Regions from separate parts of the Streptomyces sp. NPDC047108 genome, predicted to be linked through region 1. Evidence: riboswitches for the same ligand, from Rfam matches in the RefSeq annotation. Region 1 holds a riboswitch; each other region holds the start of a gene.

Region 1 (4,042 bases):
GCTCCCCAACGGCCTGACCGTGCTGCACTGTCACCGTCCCGGCCAGCAGGTCGTCGCGGTCGACATGAACCTCGACGCGCCGCTGGACGCCGAGCCCACCGGACTGGACGGCGTCGCCACGATCATGGCGCGGGCGCTGTCCGAGGGCACCGACAAGCACACGGCGGAGGACTTCGCCGCGGAGCTGGAGCGCTGCGGCGCGACCCTCGACGCGCACGCCGACCACCCGGGCGTCCGCGTCTCTCTGGAGGTCCCTGCCTCCCGGCTGGCCAAGGCGCTCGGACTGCTGGCCGATGCCCTGCGCGCCCCGGCGTTCCCCGACGGCGAGATCGAGCGGCTCGTCCGCAACCGGCTCGACGAGATCCCGCACGAGCAGGCCAACCCCGCCCGGCGCGCGGCCAAGGAGCTCTCCAAGGAGCTGTTCCCTGCCGAGTCCCGGATGTCCCGGCCCCGGCAGGGCACCGAGGAGACGGTCGGACGCGTCGACGCCGCGGCCGTACGCGCCTTCTACGAGGCCCATGTGCGGCCCGCCACCGCGACCGCCGTGGTCGTCGGCGACCTGACCGGCATCGACCTCGGGGCCGTTCTCGGGGACACCCTCGGCGCCTGGACCGGCAACACCGCCGCGCCCCGGCCCGTCCCCGCGGTGACCGCGGACGACACCGGCCGCGTCGTCATCGTGGACCGCCCCGGCGCGGTGCAGACCCAGCTGCTGATCGGGCGGATCGGCTCCGACCGGCACGACCGTGTCTGGCCGGCACAGGTCCTCGGCGTCTACTGCCTCGGCGGCACGCTCACCTCCCGGCTCGACCGGGTGCTGCGCGAGGAGAAGGGATACACCTACGGCGTGCGGTCGTTCGGCCAGGTGCTGCGCTCCGCCTCCGACGGCACGGGTGCCTCGCTGCTGGCCATCAGCGGGTCGGTGGACACCGCCTCCACGGGACCGGCGCTGGAGGACACCTGGAAGGTGCTGCGCACGCTGGCCGCGGACGGGCTCACCGACGCGGAGCGGGACACCGCCGTGCAGAACCTCGTCGGTGTCGCCCCGCTGAAGTACGAGACGGCGGCCGCGGTCGCCGGCACCTTCGCCGACCAGGTCGAGCAGCATCTTCCGGACGACTACCAGGCGCAGTTGTACGCGCGCCTCGCCGAGACCGGCACGGTCGAGGCGACCGCGGCGGCCGTCAGCGCCTTCCCGTCGGACCGTCTGGTGACGATCCTCGTCGGCGACGCCTCGGTGATCGAGGAGCCCGTACGGGCGCTCGGCATCGGCGAAGTGAAGGTCGTCAGCGGCTGACACCGTGACGGTGGCCAGTGCCTGACGACGTGTCAGCCCGGCAGATGGACAGCATCGGTGCCCCGGAGCCTGAAGTGGCTCCGGGGCACTGCTGTATGTCCGGTTTGTAGTTGAGTCTGCCGTTTCCTTTGTGGTGTCGACTACAAACGACCTGATTTCTTTGGCGATTGACAGATGTCCCGTTTAGCGTCGGTCCGGCTGTCCGGCCGGTACACCTGCCGCACCCGCGGCTCCGGGCAGTCATCGCCGAGTCCCCGTACGGCGCGAGCCAGGGGAGCCGGGGACCCACCTTGCCCGTCGCGCGCCGCACCGGCGCGGGAGGGCGCGCAGTCCCTGGGGTGAATCGGGCGCCTCCTGCGAGGGGCCCGTAGGAGACCTTCCTGCTCCGAACCCGTCAGCTAACCCGGTAGGCGAGAAGGAAGGAAAGGAGCACCGCCGCCGCATGGCGTCGTTCACCCGTGCCACCGGGAAGCACCGTTATCGCCGCCCCAGCCGTCTCGCCCGTTCCGGCGCGAGCCTTGCGGGCATCGCCACACTCGCCACCACCGGGGTCGTGACCTCCCTGACCCCCGGTGTCGCGTCCGCCGCGGCCCCCGACCAGTCGCCCGAGGGCGAACAGACCGGTCTGCGCCAGGCGATCGTCCTGGACGACTCGATCGCCCGCACCGTCGACGCGCAGGCCGAGGCGCAGCAGGACGCGGCCGACGTCGCCGCGGCCCGCGCCAAGGCCGAGGCCGCCGCGAAGAAGCGGGCGGCCGAGGTGAAGGCCGCGAAGAAGCGCGCGGCGCGCGAGGCCGAGCGCAAGCGCCTCAACGCCTTCGTCCTGCCCGTCGAGGGCAGCTACGTCTCCACCTCGTACGGGTCCTCGGGCGGCGCCTGGTCCTCGGGCAGCCACACCGGAGTCGACTTCCACGCCTCCTCGGGCACGACCGTGCGCTCGGTGGGCGCCGGCACCGTCGTCGAGGCCGGATGGGGCGGCAGCTACGGCAACAACGTCGTGATCAAGATGAAGGACGGTACGTACACCCAGTACGGCCACCTCTCCACGGTGCACGTCTCCGTCGGCCAGACCGTCACCCCGGGGGCAAAGATCGGCCTCTCGGGCAGCACCGGCAACACCACCGGCCCGCACCTGCACTTCGAGGCCCGCACCTCGCAGGACTACGGCTCCGACATCGACCCGGTGGCCTACCTCCGTTCGCACGGCCTGAGCCTGTGAACCCCGCGCCGGTGAACCGCTGAACCGCTGACGCGTTTCGCCGCTGAACCGCTGACGCGTTTCCTTCCGCCGCCCGCGGGCGGCGGAAGGAAACGCGGGCGCACAAAGGCCGGAAGATATCCCTCTCCGGTCCCGCCCGATGGAAATTTCTCCGCTGTGGCATACAGTTCTTGAATGAACCCGGTCGAACGTGATTCCCAGGAATTGCAGTGGAGGTCCGGCCATGCGGGAACGAAGGTGAAGGGCGGGCCGCAGGCCACCGGTCGTATTCCGGCGCGCGCGGTGTGCCGGGCGATCCGTGACGACATCGTCTCCGGCGTCCACCCGCGGGGGAGCAGACTGACCGAGGAAGTCCTCGCCCGGCGCTACGGCGTCTCCCGCGTCCCCGTCCGCGAGGCCCTGCGCACCCTGGAGTCCGAGGGGTTCGTGACCACCCGCAGACACGCGGGGGCCTGCGTCGCCGAGCCCTCCGAGCAGGAGGCGGCGGACCTGCTCGACATCCGCGCACTGCTGGAGCCGCTGGGCGCCGCCCGCGCCGCCCAGCGCCGTACGGAGGCCCATGTGAAGGTGCTCCGCGGCCTCGTACGGCTGGGCCAGGAGCGGGCGCGGCTCGGGCAGGCGGCGGATCTGCGGGCACTGGGCGGCTGGTTCCACGAAACGCTGGCGCAGGCCGCGGGGAGCCCCAGTCTCGCGTCGACGCTCACCCAGGTCCGCCGCAAGATCGCGTGGATGTACGCCCCCGCGCCCGTGGGCGTCACGGACTCCTGGGGCGAGCACGCGGCGATAGCCGACGCGGTCGCGCGGGGAGAGGCGGACCGCGCCCGCGCACTGATGGCGGCGCACACGGAACGTTCGCTCGCGATCCACCGGATGCGCCGGCCGGTCCGCGTGAGCACCCCGAAACAAGCCGTCAACAATACGAGTGCCCAGAATTAACAGAGCGGGCGTACACAAGAGTGAGGCGAATTCTGCGCGGAATTCACGGCGGCGGTGACGCGGAATTCTGGACGGCGGGCGGCGCGCCACGTGTGAATGCGGGAAACGTGGACACGAGAAGCGTGAACGCAGGAACCGCGGTGACCGAAAAAGTCACCGCGGTTCTCGTGCCTGTTCTCCCGGAGCGGCCCCGCAGGCGCTCCGGACGGCGTGGTTCAGACGGTCTCCGGAAGCTCCTCGAGCCCTTCGGAGACGAGCTTGGCCAGACGGTCGAGCGCGATGTCGGCGCCGTCGGCGTCGGAGGCGAGCACGATCTCGTCGCCGCCCTGCGCACCGAGTCCCAGTACCGCCAGCATCGAGGCGGCGTTGACCGGGTTGCCGTCGGTCTTCGCGATGGTCACGGGAACACCCGACGCGGTCGCCGCACGGACGAAGATCGAAGCGGGCCGGGCGTGAAGGCCCTCGGCCCAGCCGACGGTGACGCGGCGCTCAGCCATGGTGGTGCCCTTCAGGTCGTGTCAGGTAAGTCCGACGGCGTTGTCTAGACCAGCTTCCGGTCAGTCTCTCATGGCGCGCGGAGTGCCCCGCTC
Region 2 (4,042 bases), on a different contig from region 1:
CGCGGCGACGTTCTTCATCCGCATCGTCATGTCGCCGTTCGCGCATCCGCTGTTCACGGCGCTGACCGGCATCGGCTTCGGCATCGCCGCGCTCGCCACACCCCGGCAGCGGGCGCGGCGCGTTCTCGTGCCCCTCGCGGGCCTTCTCACGGCGATCGTGCTGCACGCGGTGTGGAACGGTTCGGCCACCGTCGGCGGTCTCGGATTCATCGCCGTCTACGGCATGTTCATGGTCCCGGTGTTCGGGCTGCTGATCTGGCTGGTGGTCTGGTCGCGCGGCAGCGAGCTGAAGACCGTACGGGCCCAGCTCCCCGCCTATGTGGCGGCCGGCTGGCTGATGCCGCCGGAGCCGCAGGCGCTGGCGTCCATGCGGGCGCGCTCGCTCGCGCGCAGCGTGGCGCGGCGCCACCACGGGAAGGACGCGGCGCGGGCCGTCGCCGAGTACGAGTCCTTCGCCACCACGCTCGCCTTCCTGCGGCAGCGGGCGCACCGGGGGACGGCCGGGGCGGACTTCGTCGCCCGGGAGCAGGAGCTGCTGCACCACCTCTGGCAGCGCAAGGAGGTGGCCCAACCCGCCCTGGCTCACGCCGCGTTGGTCACGTCGCCGCCCCGGGTCGCGCCGCAGTGGGGACACGGGCCAGGTCCGCAGGGCCGCTCGCCGTACGGCCCCGGCATGCCGCAGCCGTACGGCCAGGGACCGTACGGTCAGGGCAGGTACGGGCAGGGACCGTACGGGCAGGGGCACGGGGTCCCTCCGCAGCACGGTCCGGGCCCGTACGGCGGTGGCCAGGGACCGGCCGCGCCGACCGATCACCGTCCTCCGTACGGCCGTTGACGCACCGCGCGGAGGCCGCGCCGGGGACGACCGGCTGAGCACAGGGCGGCCGGACGTCGATCAGCACACCGGACGTCGGCCCGTGGGCCGTTGCCGTGGGCCGTGGACGTGGGCCGTGGACGTGGGCCGTGGACTGCATGCGGACAGACCGGCAGCCCCGGTGCCAGGGGGGAGGAAACACCGGGGCTGTCGGCGAACGCGGTGGGGGTGGCCGACCGGTGGACGGACGGCCTCAGGGTGAGCGCGCCGGGGCGGCGCGGGAGGGGAAGGGAGCGGGCTCCGGGTCAGGGAGTCTGGCCCTTGCCGCGCAGCCACGCGGCCGGGTCGATCGGGTCGCCGCCGCCCGGACGGACCTCCAGGTGGAGGTGGGCGCCGGTGACGTTGCCCGTGGCACCGACGCGGCCGATGGTCTCGCCCGTCGTCACCTTCCCGGACGTCTTGGTCATCGAGGACAGGTGGCAGTACCAGACCTCGGTGCCGTCGTCGAGGGTGAGGATGATCCGGTAGCCGTAGGAGCCCGCCCAGCCGGCCTCGGTGATCGTGCCGCCGTGCACCGCCTTGGCCGGGGTGCCGCTCGGGGCTGCGAAGTCGAGCCCGGTGTGGTCGCTGGACCACAGGGAGCCGGCCTGTCCGAAGCCGGCGGTGAGCGTGTACGAGGCGACGGGGAGGGTGAACTGCTTGGCCAGCTTGGCCAGTCGCTCCTCCTCGGCCTTGCGCGCCGCCTCCTCCTTGGCCTTGCGCACGGCGGCCGCCTTGGCCTCCGCGGCCTTCTCCTTGGCCTCGGCCGCCTCTTCGGCGGCCTTCTTCGCCGCGGCCTTCTGGGCCGCGTCGCGCTGCGCGCTCTCGGCCGCGGTCTGCTGCTGCTCGGCCTGGCGCATGATGCGGGCGCGCAACGCCTCGCCCGCGCCGGTGCCGTTGGCGGCCTCGGTGTCGGTGAGTCCCGCGGTGGAGAGCGGGGTCGCGGCTCCGGCGGGGGTGTCTTCGTCGGACACCAGGGAACCGATGCCCGGCAGGGACTTCGCGTCCGGGAGCTGGTCCGAGACGGAGCCGAGGTCGGGCATGGAGATGGAGACCGGGGGCTTGTCCTGCGCGCTGGCCATGCCGCCGGCGCCGACGGCCGCGAACATGCCGACACCGAGGACGGCGCCGCTGCGGGCCATGCCGCCACCGCGCTGCTTGATGACGCGGTGCCTGCCGCGTACCGGCGCAAGGGAGTCCTCGGTCGGGTTCCACTCGCCGTCACCGGCGGCCGGGGGTTCCTCGCCGAACTCGCCGAATCCGCCGGGGCCGTAAGGGGCGGAGGGTTCGTACAAGGGCTCCGGAGCAGGCCTGTTGGACGCCACGCGGGCGCTCTCCTTTCCTTCCTTCACGCCTACCGGGTTAGCTGACGGGTTCGGAGCAGGAAGGTCTCCTACGAGCGCCTTTGGGAAAGGTGCCCGATTCACCCCAAGAGTGTGGTTCCCCGGTTCCCTTGGTGCAGTTGGTGCCAGTGGTGCGGATCACTGCGGTGGTACTGGTGGTGCTGATGGTGCGGGATTCGGCGTAGGCGCACGGTGCCACCTCTTGTGGCGGCTGGGACGACCGCGCTGCGTTATCGAACGTTAATAGACCGCGGGACCTGTTTCCAAGCTGTTCCGTGTGATCGTTAACGAAATCCGTAGGGGCAAATCGGTACATGATCCAGGAAAAACGGGCGAGTTGACCTCTCGACCGGCAAGCGTCTCTAGCTGATGGTTCGTCAGTTGTTATGCGGAGGGGTGCGATCCGGTTACGGTCCGTGGCGCACCGGACGTGTCACCGCGAGCAGCGCCATGTCATCCGGTGCCTCACCCGCCGCGTGCCGCCGGACATCGTCCACGAGGGCGTCGAGGAGCGTGCCGGGATCGGGGAAGTGCATACCGCGCAGCCGCTCCCCCGGGTCGTAGAAGACACCGCGCGCGTTGCGCGCCTCGGTCACCCCGTCGGTGAAGAGCAGCAGCGTGGCGCCGCCGGGGAACGCGAACTCCTGGACCAGGTCCGGCCAGACGCCGAGGTCGTCCATGCCGAGAGGCAGCGCGGCCACCTTCGGATCGGCGGTGCTCAGACGGCCGTCCTCGTAGAGCAGCAGCGGCGACGGGTGGCCGCGGTTGAGCAGACGCAGCGAGCTCGCGTCGGCCGGACCGCCGGCCGGGTGCACCTCGGCCAGGACGACCGTGGTGAAGCCCTCGTACGGCTCCAGCTCCTCCTGCCGAGCGCTCTCGCGGCGCAGCGCCCCCTCCAGTCGCCGGGCGAGCCCGTCCAGCGTCGCCTCCTGCTCGGCCGCCTCCCGGAACGAGCCGATGAGGATCGCCACCGCTTCGACGGCGCCCAGCCCCTTGCCCCGTACGTCCCCGACGATCAGGCGCACCCCGTACGGGGTGTCCTGCACGGCGTAGAGGTCGCCGCCGATGCTGGCCTCGGCGTGGGCGGCCTCGTAGCGCGCGGCGACGTCGAAGCCGCCGATCCGCTCGGCGGGGTCGGGCAGGACGGCACGCTGGGCGGCCTCCGCGATGGTGCGCGCCGAGGCGAGGCGCCGGTCGCCCAGGCGCACGACACGGTTGATGAGCAGGGCGAGCACGGCGACCGTGAAGACCGTGACGAGCTCGGTGACCGACTCGATGTCGGTGAGCCGCGTGTCGTACAGGCGCAGGGCGAGCACGGTGAGCACGCTCGCCCCACCCGTGAGGGCCGTGACCCCGAGCGAGAAGAACGGGGCGGCCACGAGCGGGGCGGCCGAGAAGAAGGGGGAGCCCGTGAAGGGGGGCGGCGTCATGAGGTCGAAGACGGCGCCGCCGATGATCAGCAGAACCGGGACCCAGCGGATGACCCGGGCGCTGGGACGGCGGGCTCCACCGAGGCGGCGAGGTCCCTCGACATGCGTCCCCACCTGCTGACTCCTGCCCATCCGTGCCGGGCGCGGCGACCTGTCCGAGCGCGCGCCACTTCCACCCTCGCCGGGTGGGGCGCCGTACGCGAATCGGGCGGGTCGGCGGGGCGCGACACACCCCGGACCGGACGCGCGACGTGCCCAGGACCGGAGTGCACCGAAAGGCACCGGATGGGCTGGAAGCCCCATCATTGCGGCTTTGGAGTTAACTTCGTAGATATGAACACCGCAGCGAAGCCCTGGGCGGGTCGCATCCTGCTCGTGCCGGTGCTGGCGGTCGTCGCCGTCGCTCTCGTACTGGT
Region 3 (4,042 bases), on a different contig from region 1:
AAAATTGAGCAGGTTTCAACTATGTGATCTTCGCGTGATCTCCACTACATCGTCTTGTGACTGCGGTGCGACGGAGCTACTTTCGTGCGCGCACACCCTCGCTTCAGCCGTCTCTCGAAAGGCGCCCCGCATGCGTTCCGGGACCGGTCGGCACCGCCGCCCTCGTCAAGCACCGGCCATCTTCGTCACGGCCGGCGTGGCGGGTTCGGCGATCGCGCTGCCGCTGCTCGCGGCCGGTGGCGCGCAGGCAGCCGACACCGAGACCTGGGACCGGGTCGCCCAGTGCGAGAGCGGCGGCCTGTGGAGCGCGGACACCGGCAACGGCTACTTCGGAGGACTCCAGCTCACCCAGGACACCTGGGAGGAGTACGGCGGCCGCGACTACGCGCCCCGCGCCGATCTCGCCAGCCGCTCCCAGCAGATATCCGTCGCCGAGAAGATCCTCGCCGCCAAGGGGCCCCAGGCGTGGCCGAACTGCGCGCTGGACTCCGGCCTCACCGACGACGGCGAGGCCCCGGACGTGGACCCGGGCATCGACCTGTCACGTCCGGCCGAGACGCTCCTCCCCGGCGAGTCCCCCGCGCCCGGCGAGGACTACGGCGACTCCGGTTCGTCCGCATCCGACCCGCGCGACGGCGGCCAGGAGGACCGCGAGGAGTCCGGCGCACCGTCCGGCGACCACGACCAGGAGCGCGGCGGCTCGGAATCGCCCGCTCCGTCCGAGGAGGCCGGCTCCGGCAAGCACCGCGGTGCGCCCGCGGACGAGGACGCCGGGGACGGCGCGGCCGGTTCGGACCGCAAGGCGGGCGAGAGCAAGGGCGGGGGCGACGGGCGCGAGAACGGCCGTCACGCTTCCCGCGGCGGCGACTCCGGCCGCGCAGGGAAGGACGGGGACTACACCGTCCGACCGGGTGACAGTCTGTCGGCAATCGCCGAAGAGCACTCGCTCGCGGGTGGTTGGCCCGCGCTCTACGAGGCCAACGAGTCGGTCGTCGGCGGCGACCCCGACCTGATTCTCCCTGGTCAGAAGCTCGATCTCGGTGCGTCCCGGCGCTAGTTCGCGGCCGGGTTCATCGCTCCGGAGCGACTGAGAGAAGCATCTCATCGGCCCAACGGGCACCTTCCGCCTGCCCGATCCGCCCGTACCTGCCCCGACCTGCACAGATAAAGACAACAGCGGGAAATTCAGGGGCTCCTGGTGCTGGATGTCGGTTTTTGAACCGGTGGGACTTGTGTGCTTACCGTCGAAGCCGCTCGCCACACGGTGGGCGCCGACGGCCATCACGCCGAATCCTGCCGGTGGCCGGAGGACAGTCGACGCGTCAGCGCCGTAGGCAGGAGCGGGGGACCCAAGGTAAGTGCCGGACGGACCGCGGCAGCGGAACGGACGGCTAGGGGTGAAGACCGGTGCGCGAGCACCGGGCCGGGCCGCTCACAGCCCGAACCCGACAGCTCACCTCGCAGGCGTCGGTGAGGAGATGTTCCATGCTGCTTTCCGGCAACAAGGGTACCCGGGGCGCGCACCGCCGCCCATCGGCCATGGCCCGCATCGCAGCGCTCGCCGGTGTCGCCGGCACCGCGGTCGCCGTACCGCTCATGGGCGCCACATCGGCGAACGCCGCCTCCGTCGGAACCTGGGAGAAGGTCGCCCAGTGCGAGTCCGGCGGCGACTGGCACATCAACACCGGCAACGGCTACTACGGCGGGCTGCAGTTCTCGAAGTCGAGCTGGGCCGCGGCGGGCGGCACCCAGTACGCGCCCCGCGCCGATCTGGCCAGCAAGGAGCAGCAGATCGCCACCGCCGAGAAGCTGCTCGACATACAGGGGCCGGGTGCCTGGTCCTGCGCCGGCGCGGGCGGCCTGACCGCCGGCGGCCCGGACGCGGACGTGGACACCGCCCGCTCCTCGGCCGGGGGCGCCGAGGCCCGCGCCGACCGCAGCGACCGCGGCGACGGCCCGGGTACGTCGGGGCGGGCCGCGCCCAAGAGCGGCCCGGTGAAGAAGGGCGACGGCGAGTACGAGGTCAAGCCCGGTGACACCCTCGGCAGCATCGCCGACGCCGAGCGCGTCGAGGGGGGCTGGAAGAAGCTCTACGAGCGGAACAAGAAGATCGTCGACCGCGCCGACCTGATCTACCCCGGCCAGCGTCTCCACCTGAGCTGACCCGGTCGCGGGCCCGGCGCCACGGGCCGGGCCCGCCCCGTCCGCCGTGCCGGCCCGCCCCGGCTCGGGTGCCGGGCCCGCCCGCCGGCCGCGCGGATCATGAGCCCCCAAAGATCCCCTTTACGGGCCTTTGGGGGCCTTTTCGTCTCGGGGGGCGGGCAGAGGACGGCCGAGGATCCGGGGCCGGTTAGGCTCATGCCGCAGACAGGGATTCACGCAGTCCCTGCGTCCCAGCGTCAGATCCCAGAAGGAGATGCTCGTGCCGTCCATCGACGTCGTCGTAGCCCGCGAGATCCTCGACTCGCGAGGCAACCCCACGGTCGAGGTCGAGGTCGGCCTCGACGACGGCAGCACCGGCCGTGCCGCCGTTCCCTCCGGTGCCTCCACCGGAGCGTTCGAGGCCCTCGAGCTCCGCGACGGCGACAAGAGCCGCTACGGCGGCAAGGGCGTGGAGAAGGCCGTGCTCGCCGTGATCGAGCAGATCGGCCCGGAGCTGGTCGGCTACGACGCCACCGAGCAGCGCCTGATCGACCAGGCGATGTTCGACCTGGACGCCACCCCGGACAAGTCCTCGCTCGGCGCCAACGCGATCCTCGGTGTCTCCCTCGCCGTCGCGCACGCCGCCTCCGAGGCCTCCGACCTGCCGCTCTTCCGCTACCTCGGCGGACCGAACGCGCACCTGCTGCCGGTCCCGATGATGAACATCCTCAACGGCGGCTCGCACGCCGACTCCAACGTGGACATCCAGGAGTTCATGATCGCGCCGATCGGCGCCGAGTCCTTCTCCGAGGCGCTGCGCTGGGGCGCCGAGGTCTACCACACCCTGAAGTCCGTCCTGAAGGAGCGGGGCCTGTCCACCGGCCTCGGCGACGAGGGCGGCTTCGCGCCGAACCTCGACTCCAACCGCGAGGCCCTCGACCTGATCGTCGAGGCCATCAAGAAGGCCGGCTACCAGCCCGGCCAGGACATCGCGCTCGCCCTGGACGTCGCCGCCACCGAGTTCTACAAGGACGGCGTCTACGCCTTCGAGGGCAAGACCCGCACGGCGGCCGAGATGACCTCGTACTACGCCGAGCTGGTCGACGCGTACCCGCTGGTCTCCATCGAGGACCCGCTGAACGAGGAGGACTGGGACGGCTGGAAGACCATCACCGAGCGGCTCGGTGACAAGGTCCAGCTCGTCGGCGACGACCTGTTCGTCACCAACCCGGAGCGTCTGGCCCGCGGCATCGAGAACAACACCGCCAACGCGCTGCTGGTCAAGGTCAACCAGATCGGTTCCCTGACCGAGACCCTCGACGCCGTCGAGCTGGCCCAGCGCAACGGCTTCAAGTGCATGATGTCCCACCGCTCCGGCGAGACCGAGGACGTCACCATCGCCGACCTGGCCGTCGCCACCAACTGCGGCCAGATCAAGACCGGCGCCCCGGCCCGCTCCGAGCGCGTCGCCAAGTACAACCAGCTCCTGCGCATCGAGGAGATCCTCGACGACGCCGCGGTGTACGCCGGCCGCAGCGCCTTCCCGCGCTTCAAGGGCTGACCCAGGGGAGCGCCGCGGGGCCGCAGGAAGCCCACGGGCGTTCGCTCCGGCCTTCGTACGTCCCCGGCCGCGGTCCCGTACCGTGGCCGGGGACGTCCGTATCCGACTGCAGGGAGGCGATGTGGGCGCGGACCGGGAGCGGTTCTCCACCGCGACCAGACTCAAGGCGCTCGGCGAGCAGGCCGCCGCCCGGGTCTACCGGGCCCAGGCCCGCAAGGCGCCCCGGCGCAGCCGGCTCACCGGCCGTGCCGCGCTGCTCGCGCTGGTCGTCTGCTCGCTCGTCGTCGCCCTGGCGTACCCGATGCGGCAGTGGGTCTCCCAGCGTTCGGAGATCGCCGA
Region 4 (4,042 bases), on a different contig from region 1:
CCTCGAAGGCGGTCTCTTCCGGCAGACCTGGGCCGGACCCGCAGGACCCGGCGGGCACCCCTCGGGCACGGCGATCCTGTTCCTGATGGCGGCCGCAGGTGACCTGTTCTCCGCGATGCACCGGCTGCCCCGCGACGAGGTCTGGCACTTCTATCTGGGCGACCCGGTGGAGTTGCTGCTCCTGGAGCCGGGCGGCACGTCGCGGGTGGAGGTGCTGGGCCAGGACGTGACGGCCGGGCAGCACGTGCAGTTCACCGTCCCGGGCGGTACGTGGATGGGGGCCCGGGTGCGCGACGGCGGCAGCCACGCCCTCATCGGATGCACGCTGGCGCCCGGATTCCTCCCCTCGGACTACGAGGGCGGCGACGCGGACGAACTGGCCGCGCGCTACCCGGAACACGGCGAGATGATCAGGGCCCTGTGCCGGGGCGCATGACGCCACGCTGCCGTCAGGCTGCGCGTCGGCGACCCCTGGCCCGCACCCCGGACGAAGCGAAGCGCCGGTTCCCCGTCGTCACGGGGAACCGGCGCCTCATCGAGTCAGGAGGGAAGACTCCGTAGCCGTTCGAGTCGTACGAGCGTCAGATCGTGACGCCGTGGTCGCGCAGGTAGGCGATCGGGTCGATGTCCGAGCCGTAGTCCGGGCCGGTGCGGACCTCGAAGTGGAGGTGCGGACCGGAGGAGTTGCCGGTGGAGCCGGACAGGCCGATCTGCTGGCCGCCGGTGACCGACTGACCCGCCGAGACGGACAGCGAGGACAGGTGGGCGTACTGGCTGTACTTGCCGTCCGCGTGGCGGATGACGACCTGGTTGCCGTAGCTGCCGCCCCAACCGGCAGAAACGACCTCACCCGCACCGATGGACTTGACCGCCGTACCCGTGGAGGCCGAGAAGTCCGCGCCGGTGTGGTAACCGCTGGACCATGCGCCGCCCGCCTGGTGGTACGGGGTGCTGAGGGTGGGGTTGTCGAGGGGAGCGGTGAAGCCGTCGGCGCTCTTGCCGGCTGCGGGCTTGGCGGCCGGCTTGGCCTCCTGCTTCGGAGCCTGGGCCTTGGGCGCGGCGTGCTTCGAGCCCTGCTTCTTCCAGCCGTCGTGGCCGGCCTCGCCCTTGCCTCCGCCGAGGCTGAGCTTCTGACCCGGGTGGATCAGGTTCGGGTTCTCACCGACGACCTGACGGTTGTCCTGGTACACGCGCTTCCAGCCGCCGTCGACGTCCTTGTCGGTGGCGATCTTGGAGAGCGAGTCGCCCTTGACGACGGTGTAGGACTCGCCCTTGCCGTGGCGCTTGTCGCCGCCACGGTCGGCACGGTCCTTGGCCGGAGCCGGAAGGGTCTCGGCCTTCTCGCCGGCGGCGGGGGCCTCAGGGGCCGGGCCGCCCTTGGCCAGGCCGGCCTTGGGGCCGCAGACCGGCCAGGCGCCCGGGCCCTGGCCCGCGAGCACCTTCTCGGCGACGGCTATCTGCTCGGCCTTGCTGGCGTGGTCGGCACGGTCGGCGTACTTGCTGCCGCCGAAGGCGTCCCAGGTGCTCTGCGTGAACTGCAGGCCACCGAAGAAACCGTTGCCGGTGTTGATGCTCCAGTTGCCGTTGCTCTCGCACTCCGCGACCTTGTCCCAGGTGCTGGTCGAGGCGGCGTTCGCGCTGCCGGCGCCCATGAAGGACAGACCGATACCGGCACCGCCCGCGGCGGCGACGAACGTGGCACGGGTAAGACGGTTGGGCTTGAAGCGGCGATGACGTCCGCGTACAGACATAGGGGCTTCCTCTCCTACGCCTGCGAGGTGAGCTGTCGGGTTCGGGCTGGAGTTGCCCGGCCGCGCCGTCCGGCAGCCATGAGGCTGCTTGCGGCACGTCTTCACCCCTAGCCGGACCACGCCGATCGCGCGGTACGGCACTTACCTTGGGTCCCCCGCTCCTGCCGTGGGTGCGTTGTCGTTTCTCCCCCCACCGGCGGCAGGACTCGGCGCTCCGGTAGATGGGCGCCCGCCCTTTCGATGGGCAGGCAGCGGAAAAATAAACACATCCATTTCTTCGCCACAAGTGCCCTGCAATTGTCTGAATCGCCGGACGGCAGATCGACTTCCTTTTGCGTCACGCTGCGCTGCCGATCTTTGCCCCACAGCAATAGCGATTACTACTGAACGGCTCTCACGAGGGGCAGCCGGTAACCAAGTTGAAGGAATTCGCCCCCTTCGAGTGTGCGAGGTCACATTCCCGGGAGCACCTATGTGAGATGGCTCACCGTGAATCCAATTGTCCGTTTTGGTGCTTGAATTCGATTTTGATGCATTGAGGGAGTGAAACACCCCTTTGATGGCGGACGGCTATCCGGCGAAACGGATGATTCTGGACCAACCACCCGAGGCGTTTCCCGGCACCTGCCCCATTCGCCCATATCGTGAGCAGCCCTCGGTCGCGGAACGTGCGGAGTCGCAGTGCAGAGAACGGACGAGCTGACGAGCACCCCCTCACCGGTGCCGCATCCAGCCGGTACGAGCGCCGCCCCCAGGGCCCCGGGCAGACGCCGGGACCTGCCCCGGTGGCCGGTACTCGCCGCCGCGGCGCTGACGCTCGCCGTCGCGGCGGCCGTCCTCACCGGAGCGGTCGACCGGCCGGATCCCGCGGCCGTGAGTGCCTGGCGTACGGTCTGCGTCGCCATCGTGGTGCAGGCGCTGCCGTTCCTGCTCCTGGGCACCGTCATCTCCGGGGCCATCAACGCCTTCGTGCCCGCCCGGGTCTTCGCCCGGGCCCTGCCCAAGCGGCCCGCGCTCGCCGTCCCGGTGGCCAGCGCCGCCGGAGTCGTCCTGCCGGGCTGCGAGTGCGCGTCCGTCCCCGTGGCGGGGAGCCTGATCCGCCGCGGGGTCGCGCCCGCGGCCGCGTTCGCGTTCCTGCTCTCGGCACCGGCGGTGAACCCGATCGTGCTGGCCTCAACCGCCGTCGCCTTCCCCGGCGCCCCCGAGATGGTGGCCGCCCGGCTGGTCGCGTCGCTCGTCACCTCGGCCGCGATGGGCTGGCTGTGGATCCGCCTCGGCCGGGACGAATGGCTGCGGCTGCCGGCGCACCGTACGGGACACACGCCCGGGCACAGCCGCTGGGAGGAGTTCCGGCTCGGCTTCCAGCACGACTTCCTGCACGCCGGGGGATTCCTGGTGGTCGGGGCGATGGCGGCGGCCACGTTCAACGTCGCGGTCCCGCGCTCCGTCCTGGACACCTTCGCCGGGTCGCCCTGGCTCTCGGTGCTCTTCCTCGCCGCGCTGGCGATCGTGCTCGCCGTCTGCTCGGAGGCGGACGCGTTCGTCGCCGCCTCCCTCACCGGCTTCTCCCCCACCGCGCGGCTGGCGTTCATGGTGGTCGGCCCGATGGTGGACGTGAAGCTCGTCGCCCTGCAGTCGGGCACCTTCGGGCGCGCCTTCGCCGTCCGGTTCTCCGCGGCGACCGCCGTGGTGGCCGTCGTCTCCAGCGCACTGATCGGGTGGTGGCTGCTATGAGGCGCAATGTCCAGATTCTTCTTCTCCTGCTGTCGGGCGCGGGCCTGTTGCACATCGCGCTCTTCAGCGAGGTCTATCTGCGCTTCGTGAAGGAGGGACTGCGGCCCCTGCTGATCGTCTCGGGCGTGCTGCTGGTCGCCCTGGGCACGGTGAGCGCTGCCCGCGACGGCTTCCCCTTCGCCAAGCCGTCCACCCGGCCCGCGAGGACGGATGAGGGGCATGCCGACGAGCACGGACACCCGGAAGGGCACGGGCAGACAGAGAGGCACGGGCACGCGGAGGGGCATGGGCACGACCACAGCCGCGGCCCGAGGGTGGCCTGGCTCCTGTTCTTCCCCGCGCTCAGCCTGCTCTTCTTCACACCGCCCGCCCTCGGCTCGTACACCGCGGCGCGCGACGGCGATCCGGCGGCGGACGCGAAGAACACGCGCTTCGCCCCGCTGCCCAGCGCCTCGCCCCTCGTCATGCCGCTGTCGGACTTCAGCTCGCGCGCACGGCGGGACGGCGCGCGGAGCCTTGAAGGCCGTACGGTCTCGATGACCGGCTTCGTCACCCCG

The links. A riboswitch is a leader RNA that binds a small molecule or an ion and turns the genes downstream of it on or off. The one in region 1 is predicted to bind cyclic di-AMP.
Positions count from the first base shown of each region.
Region 2: another riboswitch for cyclic di-AMP. It lies ahead of ABZ822_RS27370 (M23 family metallopeptidase); the one in region 1 lies ahead of ABZ822_RS14430 (M23 family metallopeptidase).
Region 3: another riboswitch for cyclic di-AMP. It lies ahead of ABZ822_RS00420 (transglycosylase family protein); the one in region 1 lies ahead of ABZ822_RS14430 (M23 family metallopeptidase).
Region 4: another riboswitch for cyclic di-AMP. It lies ahead of ABZ822_RS24695 (transglycosylase family protein); the one in region 1 lies ahead of ABZ822_RS14430 (M23 family metallopeptidase).

Region 1 is NZ_JBEYUP010000005.1:317,079-321,120, reverse strand. Features, by position in the region: gene ABZ822_RS14435 (pitrilysin family protein) at 1-1,297, shown strand, start outside; cyclic di-AMP (ydaO/yuaA leader) riboswitch at 1,532-1,724, shown strand; gene ABZ822_RS14430 (M23 family metallopeptidase) at 1,740-2,516, shown strand; gene ABZ822_RS14425 (GntR family transcriptional regulator) at 2,691-3,452, shown strand; gene ABZ822_RS14420 (HPr family phosphocarrier protein) at 3,668-3,949, opposite strand.
Region 2 is NZ_JBEYUP010000020.1:18,586-22,627, forward strand. Features, by position in the region: gene ABZ822_RS27365 (PrsW family intramembrane metalloprotease) at 1-835, shown strand, start outside; gene ABZ822_RS27370 (M23 family metallopeptidase) at 1,120-2,178, opposite strand; cyclic di-AMP (ydaO/yuaA leader) riboswitch at 2,190-2,331, opposite strand; gene ABZ822_RS27375 (PP2C family protein-serine/threonine phosphatase) at 2,604-3,740, opposite strand; gene ABZ822_RS27380 (hypothetical protein) at 3,960-4,042, shown strand, end outside.
Region 3 is NZ_JBEYUP010000001.1:97,687-101,728, reverse strand. Features, by position in the region: gene ABZ822_RS00430 (cytochrome P450) at 1-27, shown strand, start outside; gene ABZ822_RS00425 (transglycosylase family protein) at 131-1,057, shown strand; cyclic di-AMP (ydaO/yuaA leader) riboswitch at 1,317-1,482, shown strand; gene ABZ822_RS00420 (transglycosylase family protein) at 1,486-2,163, shown strand; gene eno (phosphopyruvate hydratase) at 2,423-3,703, shown strand; gene ABZ822_RS00410 (septum formation initiator family protein) at 3,825-4,042, shown strand, end outside.
Region 4 is NZ_JBEYUP010000015.1:76,792-80,833, forward strand. Features, by position in the region: gene ABZ822_RS24690 (cupin domain-containing protein) at 1-436, shown strand, start outside; gene ABZ822_RS24695 (transglycosylase family protein) at 582-1,751, opposite strand; cyclic di-AMP (ydaO/yuaA leader) riboswitch at 1,756-1,973, opposite strand; gene ABZ822_RS24700 (permease) at 2,529-3,485, shown strand; gene ABZ822_RS24705 (TIGR03943 family protein) at 3,482-4,042, shown strand, end outside.